Regions from separate parts of the Qiania dongpingensis genome, predicted to be linked through region 2. Evidence: predicted binding sites of a transcription regulator. Region 2 holds the regulator's gene; each other region holds the start of a gene.
What was found. Region 2 encodes HrcA, which represses chaperone genes, less so after heat shock. Its sites were predicted from a motif close to TGTTAGCACTCNNNNNNNNNGAGTGCTAACA; they were not measured.
Positions count from the first base shown of each region.

Region 1: a site for HrcA is predicted at 1,320-1,350, ahead of clpB (ATP-dependent chaperone ClpB). Genes of this name have one in related genera too.
Region 3: a site for HrcA is predicted at 1,588-1,618, ahead of H9Q78_RS09380 (Hsp20/alpha crystallin family protein). Genes of this name have one in related genera too.

Region 1 is NZ_CP060634.1:2,120,790-2,124,071, forward strand. It holds gene H9Q78_RS09865 (LysR family transcriptional regulator) at 1-1, opposite strand, end outside; gene H9Q78_RS14500 (BclA C-terminal domain-containing protein) at 193-876, shown strand; gene H9Q78_RS09875 (acyl carrier protein) at 972-1,229, shown strand; gene clpB (ATP-dependent chaperone ClpB) at 1,410-3,282, shown strand, end outside.
Region 2 is NZ_CP060634.1:944,072-947,353, reverse strand. It holds gene hemW (radical SAM family heme chaperone HemW) at 1-405, shown strand, start outside; gene H9Q78_RS04465 (hypothetical protein) at 780-1,001, opposite strand; gene hrcA (heat-inducible transcriptional repressor HrcA) at 1,512-2,558, shown strand; gene grpE (nucleotide exchange factor GrpE) at 2,610-3,236, shown strand.
Region 3 is NZ_CP060634.1:2,008,340-2,011,621, reverse strand. It holds gene H9Q78_RS09385 (hypothetical protein) at 1-920, shown strand, start outside; gene H9Q78_RS09380 (Hsp20/alpha crystallin family protein) at 1,028-1,477, opposite strand; gene H9Q78_RS09375 (ComEC/Rec2 family competence protein) at 1,696-2,811, opposite strand; gene H9Q78_RS09370 (aldo/keto reductase) at 2,834-3,282, opposite strand, start outside.

The DNA.
Region 1 (3,282 bases), 1.2 Mb from region 2:
TACTACTACCTCCACAATAAAACAGACAGCACTTTCCGTAATTATATCCCTAAAAAACAGAAGATGTCAATAAAACGTGAAAAAGGTCGGATAAATAACACAGGGCAGGGAGAAAGAAGAACAGTTTGGGTGAAACCGCGTAAACTATATCAGAACCATAAAATCACAGCAAATATTTGAGGAGATGATTAAATGCGAAATAATGATATAGAATTAAACACGGAATCCTGCTGCAGAGGTAACCGGTGCAGGCCGTGCCCGCCGCCATGTCCTCCGCCATGCCCGCCAGGCTGTAAGGGAGACCAGGGAGAACCAGGACCGGCAGGCCCCCAAGGAGAACCAGGACCGGCAGGTCCCCAAGGAGAACCAGGACCGGCAGGTCCCCAGGGAGAACCAGGACCAGCAGGTCCCCAGGGAGAACCGGGACCGGCAGGCCCCCAGGGAGGAAATGGCTCTGCAGGCGCTCTGGCTTATGGATCTTTAAGAGGGATTAGCATAGAGATACCTGGGAGAGTACCTACACCTGTTCCATTTAGTTTAGCTGGGCCTTTATCCAATATGTCTGTTGATCAGTCGGGTAATAATTTAATAGTGAATGAAACCGGTGTTTATCAAATAACGATTTCTATTAATGCGGAAGCCACTGTTGATCCAGACGCCGCTCAACCTTATATAAATGCATTTGTGACGGTCAATGGGATGCCAATCTTTGACGATATTACTTCTTATTTTAATATAACTAATAGAAGCAGTTCATCATTTATTGTTCAAAGTTCCTTAACAGCAGGTGATGAAATAGGAGTAAGCGCAAGTACAAACTTTTTAACACTAGGGTATATGAATCGTTCTTTAACCGTTATTCAAATAAGCCGCTGAATCTTGACTATGTAATATAACGATTCCCTTTTCCCAGTCTGGCGGTTTTCAAAAATAACGTTCTTTAAAATTTGAAAGCGGAGGTAAAACGGGTTATGGAAGTATGGAATATCATTACACAAAAGATAGAAGATATCAAAGATGTAACTGTTCCCATTACCCGGGAATCTCATCTATATACGGATTTAGGCTTTGACTCGCTCGCTTTTGTCAGCCTGCTTTTCAGGTTGGAAGAAGATTTTCAGATATCCTTCGGGATAACGGAGATAGAACAATGTCTGCAGGCAGGAAGGCTGTCTGAGCTGATGGAATCCAAGATAAGAGAACGCGAAAGAGTGCGGAGGAGACCATGAAGCTGCTTATAACACCGCCGCCTTCCTGCCGGACGGTGGTGCATACAGCGGCGCTTTCTGGGGGACCATTATGGCAGAGATGAAAATAAAAATTAGCACTCTCCTATTGACAGTGCTAAAAATAAGTGTTATAGTACGAATATAACAAAGAAATGGGAAAGTACACAAGGAGGTGTCCTTATGAATATCAATAAATTTACACAGAATTCTCTGCAGGCAGTTCAGAATTGCGAGAAACTGGCTTATGAATATGGAAATCAGGAGATTGATCAGGAGCATTTGCTCTCCAGCCTGCTGTCCCTGGACGACAGCCTGATCAAGAAGCTGATCGTTAAGATGGAGATTCAGCCGGAATATTTTGTAAACCGGGTGGATGAGGCGCTGAATAAGAAGGTCAAAGTATCTGGAGACTCAAAACTTTATGTCAGCAGCGACCTGAACAAGGTTCTTGTCAACGCGGAAGATGAGGCAAAACAGATGGGAGACGAATATGTATCGGTCGAGCATCTGTTTCTGGCGCTGCTTAAATATCCAAATTCCGCGATGAAGGCATTGTTTAAGGAATTCGGGATTACCAGAGATCGTTTTCTGCAGGCCCTTACCACAGTGAGAGGAAACCAGAGAGTGACCAGTGACAATCCGGAGGCCACTTATGATACGCTGGCTAAATACGGAACGGATCTGGTAGAAAGAGCCAGGAATCAGGAGATGGATCCGGTCATCGGACGGGACACAGAGATACGGAATATCATTCGGATCCTGTCCCGGAAGACAAAAAACAACCCGGTACTCATCGGAGAACCTGGCGTCGGCAAGACTGCCGTAGTCGAGGGGCTGGCTCAGAGGATCGTCCGGGGTGACGTGCCGGAGGGGCTGAAGGACAAGATCGTGTTTTCCCTGGACATGGGAGCTCTGGTGGCAGGAGCGAAGTACAGGGGGGAATTCGAAGAGCGGCTCAAGGCTGTCTTGGAAGAGGTGAAGAAGAGTGAAGGAAAGATCCTTCTGTTTGTGGATGAGCTCCACACCATAGTAGGGGCTGGAAAGACAGATGGAGCCATGGACGCGGGGAACATGCTGAAGCCCATGCTGGCGAGAGGAGAGCTGCATTGCATAGGAGCTACGACCCTGGATGAATACCGCAAATATATTGAAAAGGACGCGGCTCTGGAACGGAGGTTCCAGCCGGTTATGGTGGATGAACCTACGGTGGAGGATACGATCTCCATCCTGAGGGGGCTTAAGGACAGATATGAGGTATTCCACGGCGTGAAGATCAACGACGCGGCTTTAGTCAGCGCCGCGATTCTGTCTAATCGCTATATTTCCGACCGGTTCTTGCCAGATAAGGCCATCGACCTGGTGGACGAGGCCTGTGCCCTGATCAAGACGGAGCTGGATTCCATGCCGACGGAGCTGGATGAACTGTCCAGAAAGATCATGCAGCTGGAGATTGAAGAAGCAGCTTTAAAGAAGGAGACGGATAACCTGAGCAAGGACAGGCTGGCGGCCCTTCAGAAGGAGCTGGCAAATTACCGGGAAGAGTTTGGAAAGATGAAAGCCCAGTGGGATAATGAAAAGACCTCCGTGGAGAAGCTCCAGAAGCTGCGTGAGCAGATAGATGAGATCAACAGCCAGATTCAGATAGCCAAACAGAACTATGACCTCAACAAAGCCGCTGAGCTCCAGTACGGCAGACTGCCGGAGCTTACAAAACAGCTGGAGATTGAAGAGGAAAGAGTCAAGGGGCAGGATTTGTCCCTGCTCCATGAAGCGGTGACAGAAGAGGAAATCGCACGGATCATTTCCCGGTGGACGGGGATTCCGGTGGCGAAATTGACGGAAAGTGAAAGAAACAAGACGCTGCACCTGGATGACGAGCTGCATAAGAGGGTGATCGGACAGAACGAAGGCGTCACGAAGGTGACGGAGGCGATAATCCGTTCCAAGGCAGGTATCAAGGACCCGACGAAACCCATCGGTTCCTTCCTGTTCCTGGGGCCCACCGGCGTCGGCAAGACTGAGCTTGCAAAAGCTCTGGCAGAAAGCCTGTTTG
Region 2 (3,282 bases):
GGGGTCTCCTACTTGGGTTTTGGCATATCTGCTTCTTCTTATATGGAAGGAAAACGTTTCATCAATTGTGAGGACCGTAAAGTATATACGGAGGCCATGGCGGAACTGGAAAAGAACCGGGATATCGAGCCGGCTCTGAGGACGGTCCGCAGAGAGGAAGAGATCGTCACCAAGGACCGGGCGATGGAGGAATTCATGTTTTTGGGACTTCGGATGATGTGCGGAGTTTCCGAGAAAAGATTTATGGAACGGTTTGGAGTGTCCATGAGAGAAATATATGGACCGATCTTGGAAAAGATGGAGCGGAATGGATTGATGGAATGGGACGGAATACGGGCGTCATGGAAGCTGACCGATGCCGGAATCGACGTGAGCAATTATGTGCTCGCAGATTTTCTGCTGTGAAAAGAGATGGAAAAAAGTATGCGGGAAAGGGTCGAGGCTTTCCCGCGTGAGAGTTGGTGGGGTAAAAGAGGTTGGCAATATCTTTTACAAGTATTATCATACTTGTGGAAATGAAAGAGTTCCATCAATATTTTGGCTGAAATTATAACAATCCTGCGGCCGGGCGTATCAAGTCTCCCCATTGTGGGAAAAGATACGCCGCTTTCTTTATAGAGAATCGGATGTCTTAGGGAATAATACAAATTACTTTTTGGAATCATTTTTAGTCAGCTCCGACTAAGCTCCGATAGAATACCGGCAGAAGTTCCGGGCCGTCACGATTTCGGCTCGCTGGCGATGCAGGGGCCGCTTTATCCCCGCTTCAGGAGTACCGCTCACATGTCGGCGGGTAATCCGGATGATTTCCCGCCTCCGGTTCGCTCAGAAACGAAATCGGTATTTTTCGTTTCTGCCTCCCTCCGCCTGGGGAACACCAGCCTCTGCCCTGCGGCGCTCACCTTTAGGCCGGCCCGGAATCTTTCTGCCGGTATTCTTTCTGCCGCACCTTTTCGGACGACTTCCGCTCCCTTGATTCCAGAAAAGGATCGGATATCCACACGGCCCGCGCGCCTTACGGCAACGGGCTGCGGTTGTCCGCCCCAATAGCTTTTGAGGCAAACGGAAGATACATTGGTGCGGGAGGAGGAGCGGGAGGAACAATCGGATTCCATCGTAAAGCGAGCGCCGCAAAGGCGTTAGCAAAATTTTCTCGGACGCAGGGAGGCAAAAATCGCATATCATGCGGATTTTTGTTGGAATCTGACATGGAAAAATTAAGGTTTATCCATGTCAGTTGGAAAGGACCGACTGGAGACCGTAAAAATTCTGGTTACGGCTGCCAGCGAGCCGCCTGGATGGAATCGGATTTCCTCCTGTCTCATCTGGCTATGGAGAAAAGTTTGTTTAAAAGGTATCATTTAAGAGACCACTGGCAATTTGCCTATTATGAAGGAAATGTGAATTTCTAAAAAAGATGTTGACAAAGTGAAATGGTAGTGCTATCTTATTGTTATGAATATTAGCACTCTATCAAGTTGAGTGCTAACAAGAGATGGGAGGCGTGAGGGATGGAATTGGATGAACGGAAGAAAAAGATTCTGAATGCCATCATCCGCAACTACCAGGAGACCGGCGAACCGGTCGGCTCACGCACTATTTCCAAATATTCAGATTTGCAGCTGAGTTCGGCCACTATCCGGAATGAAATGGCGGATTTGGAGGAACTGGGACTCATTGTTCAGCCCCATACTTCGGCGGGCAGGATTCCTACAGACAGAGGCTATCGCCTTTATGTGGATCAGATGCTCGGAGATGCCTTGCATGAGCCGGAGCACGAAGTAGCCGGAACACAAGATTTCCTCGTGGAACGTATGGACAGGATGGAGCAGGTCCTGAAGCAAATGGCAAAGCTTATGGCAGCCAATACGAATTATGCTTCTTTGATCTCGGCTCCGAGGTATAACCGGAACAAGGTGAAATTCATTCAGCTGTCCCGGGTGGAAGAGCATAAGATTCTGGCTGTTATTGTGGTAGAGGGAAACATCATAAAGAATTCTATTTTTGATGTGGATGAGGTTGTAACAGAGGAAGACCTCTTTTCCCTGAATCTGATGCTGAATACCAATCTGAATGGACTGACCATAGAAGAGATCAATCTGGGAATAATTACAAAATTAAAAGAACAGGCAGGTACTCATACTGATGTAGTAGGGAAGGTCCTCGACGCAGTTGCGGAAGCCATCCGGGTGGATGAGGAAGACCTTCAGATATATACCAGCGGCGCCACCAATATTTTCAAATATCCGGAGCTATCAGACAGCAGCAAGGCGAGGGAGATCATCCAGGTATTTGAAGAGAAGGAACAGCTCACCAATCTTCTTACAGATAAGCTGAACGAGGACGGGAAGCAGGGCATACAGGTCTATATCGGAAATGAAACGCCGGTGCAGAGCATGAAGGACTGCAGTGTGGTCACAGCCACATATGACTTGGGAGAAGGCCTGCAGGGGACCATCGGTATTGTGGGACCGAAGCGGATGGATTATGAAAAAGTCGTTTCCACGCTTCATACGGTTATGAGCCAATTGGATACCATGTTCAAAAAAGAGGAATAGAAAGGCGGAATCAACGTGTCGGATACAGATAAGAACTATACAGAAGAAATGATGGAAGATTTGGAATCAGATTCAGCGGAGGATACTCTGGAAGAAGCGGTTCTGAATTGTGACGGAGAAGGCAGCCAAAGGCAGGAAGCCGGGAGCGGAGAGACGCAGGCAGGCGGGCAGGAAAAAGAAGCCGGAGAAGAAAAAGAAGAGCCGGAGAAAAAGGGATTTTTCAAAAAGAAAGAAAAGAAAGATAAAAAAGATGTTCAGATAGAAGAATTGAATGACAGGCTGAAGCGTTCCATGGCGGAATTTGAAAATTTCCGGAAAAGGACGGAAAAAGAGAAAGCGGCCATGTATGAGATCGGAGCCAAAAGCGTGATTGAGAAGATCCTTCCCGTGGTGGATAATTTCGAGCGTGGTATGGCGACGCTTAGTGAAAAAGAAGCCCAGACTCCTTTTGCAGAGGGGATGGATAAAATATATAAGCAGCTTCTTACGACCCTTGAGTCTATGGATGTGAAGGCCATAGATGCGGTAGGGCAGGAGTTCAACCCGGATTTCCACAATGCCGTGATGCATGTGGAGGATGAGGAGAGCGGTGAGAATATCATCGTTGAAGAATTCCAGAAGGGCTATCTATACCGGGACAGCGTGGTTCGCCACAGCATGGTAAAGGTGGCAAATTAAGTCACAGAAACAGAAGTTTACACATTTTGAGAATATAGGAGGAAAT
Region 3 (3,282 bases), 1.1 Mb from region 2:
CCATCTCCTTTCTCTGCATCCTTTTTCTTCTTCTGACCGCGGCGGGTAATATCCTGGCCCCCAAGGACAATACTCATCTGGGCACTTATGACTATGGAGGCTTCTACGGGCTCCCAAAAAACACACTGGATACAGCGGTCATAGGGGACAGCAACGCTTCTGAAGGCATCGTAGTGCCGCAGCTGTGGGGAAACTACGGCTATACCTGTTATACCTCCGGCGGCGCCTGGCATGACGCCAGCCAGTCTTATCGGGCATTAAAAGAAATTCTCTCCTGTCAAAAGCCAAAGCTTGTCATTCTGGAAACCGATACGCTTTATCAGGGACGCGGTATTGCAGCCGCTGAGAATTCCCTGAAGACCATGCTGGAATCATGGTTTCCCTCCATTCGGTTTCATAACCGCTTTAAAGATCTGAAAGTCCAAGATTTCTTTTCTCCAAAAGACTATTCTTGGGTCCCCGAAATGCACGGCTACTCCTACCGGACAGAGATCACTCCATATTCCGGCGATTACATGGCCGATACGGGAGCGTCCGCTCCGCTGGACCCCACTCAGCTTTTTTATTTGAACCGTATCGTATCGCTCTGCCGGAAGCATGACATAAAGCTTCTGCTTCTCAGCGTTCCATCTCCCAACGGCTGGAGTATGGCTAAGCACAAGGCCGTCTCTGCATTTGCCGCAAGCCATGAAATACCCTTTCTGGATTACAACGCCGCTCTGGAGAACACGGGCATTGACTGGCAGACAGATACCAGGGATGCAACTCACCTGAACTACAGCGGAGCCCGAAAGGTGACCGCTTCGCTCGGAGAGTACCTCTCTCAGAATTACCGGCTGCCAGACCGCCGTGGTCAGGCCGGATATGAAAAATGGCAGGAGGATTATGAAGCCTGCCGGCGGACCGTCCCGGAAAGCTGAAAAAGGTTCCACGGCTCTGACACAGGGCGCGGCAAAACAGGAGGCCCCATCCGTTTCTTCCGGAAGGGGCCTCCTGTTCTTGTATCTATGTTAAGAGGAATGGAGCATTATCCCTCGATGGCAATATAACCTTTTTTCTCTTCAATGGCCTCATTCTTTTTCGGCACGGAAAGCTTCAAGATCCCGTCTTCAAATCTGGCCTGAATATCTTCCTCTTTTACCCTGTCTCCCACATAAAAGCTTCTGGAGCAGCTGCCCGCATAGCGTTCGCGTCGGATATATTTCCCTTCTTTATCCTTTTCCTCTTTGTCCAAGCCTTTTACCGCCTGAATCGTCAGATAACCATTTTCCAGGGTAGCCGACACATCTTCTTTCTTAAATCCCGGCAGATCGATCGCTACCTCGTAGCTGCCGTCTGTTTCCTTCACATCTGTCTTCATCAGATTTTTTTCGTTCTTCCCATACAGAGGACTGCGCCTTCCAAAGAAATCGTTTCCCCAAGGAAAATCCATCATTTCATCAAATAAATTTTCTCCAAAAATACTAGGCATCAACATAATTCATTCCTCCATTCTTTTCTATGTCATGGTGTTCTTACATCAACGGTATTGGAACATCTGGAAGTTTTTTTCTGTTCCTTATGTTCTATGTGTAATATAACACTTATTATTAGCGCTGTCAACCGTCGAGTGCTGATTTCACAAAAAGTTCACAAAAAAACCTCAGCGACTAAAATAGAGTCATCACTGAGGTTTTCATAATTAAAGAGGAATGTTCATGGCCTGCAGTTCCCGCATGGGCTGTATCCCTCGTCCAGGACCTCCTGCCGGCTTCCCACAAAAGACCTCTTGTTTTTCTCCTTCATGTCCTTCACGCTGCCGCAGTCCGGCAAATGAAACTTCTTCGTGTTAGTATTCAGGATATATTCCCTTGTCTCTTCACCGGCTGCACCCGCCTGATTCGCATCTGTCTCTGCCTTATCCGGCTTCTGATCAAATATGATTTCTCTCCCGTCGCTGCGGGCAATAAGCGTCCCCTGAATATCCGTCCGGTAAACCTCTGCCCCCTGCTCGGAAAGCCTCTCAAGCACCGCTTCTTTGGGATGTCCATAGGAATTCCCGGAACCGCAGCTGATAACTGCTGCCGAAGGGGCCACCGCTTCTAAAAAGGCTTCTGTAGTTGCGGTATCCGAGCCATGATGATTGACCAGATATACATCCGCCTCCACATCGACCCCTTCTTCCAGCACGTCTGTTTCCGAAGCTTCTCCCATATCTCCCCCGAAGAAAAATTTATTGCTCCCGGCAGACACCACGGCGCTGACGGAATTGTCATTCTCATCTTCATAGTCATATTTGACCGGGCCGGTAATCCGGATGAGAGCGGAGCCAAACGTGTAGGTCTCCCCGATCCGGGGGTGCTGCTCCCGAACGGATCTTTCCTCCATGATCTCCGTATAAGAGCGGTAGAGCTTTGTATCGGCCTCGTAATCCGCGGACAACACCTGATTTACAGAAAACTGGTGAAGCACGCCGATGACGCCGGCCAAATGATCCGCGTCATAATGCGTGATCACGACATAGTCCAATGTTTCTACTCCCTGCTTTTTCAGATAGCTGACCACGAACGACGAATATTCATTGACGCCTCCGTCTATCAGCACATAGTGTCCGTCCGATTCCAAAAGAGCAGCGCTTCCCTGTCCCACGTCCAGGTAGTGGACAGCCAGATCTGCCTCTTCCCGGCTGTCCTGCGCCTGAGCATCCGCCAAGGGGCTTCCTGCGTATGTGGATTCCTGTTTTCCGCAGGCGTTTAACGTGCCAATCAGCAGGATTATGGAAAGGGCCGATAATAAGCCTCTCCAAATTGTTATCCTTCGTTTAGTCCTCATATAGTTCTCTCAATTCTTCTGTCTACTTTTCGTCTTTTCCCACTGCCTCCAGCGCCGTATGGGCCTGTTTGAGCATCTCACGGATTGGAAGATGGTAAGGACAGCGTTCTTCACAGGCTCCGCAGTCCATGCAGGCATCAGCCTTTACGGCCTGGCTGTCGTATCTGGATTTTGACCACGCCGCCAGATCATACCGCCTCAGATACCCGGCAAATAAAAACACATTGGGAATGGCGATTCCTGCCGTACAGGGCGCGCAGTAATTGCAGCGCCGGCAGAACTGAGTCCCCAATTCCTTTTCAAGGGCCGCCATCTCCTCTTTCTCCCGTTCGCTGAAAGGCGCATGGTCATCGGCCGCCGCCGCGTTTTCCTCCACCTCGCTGACCGCGGCCATACCCGGTATCGCCACCGTCACCGCCGGATTCTGTAAGATGAATCTCACAGCCAGAGAACCGTTTTCAACATTTCCGC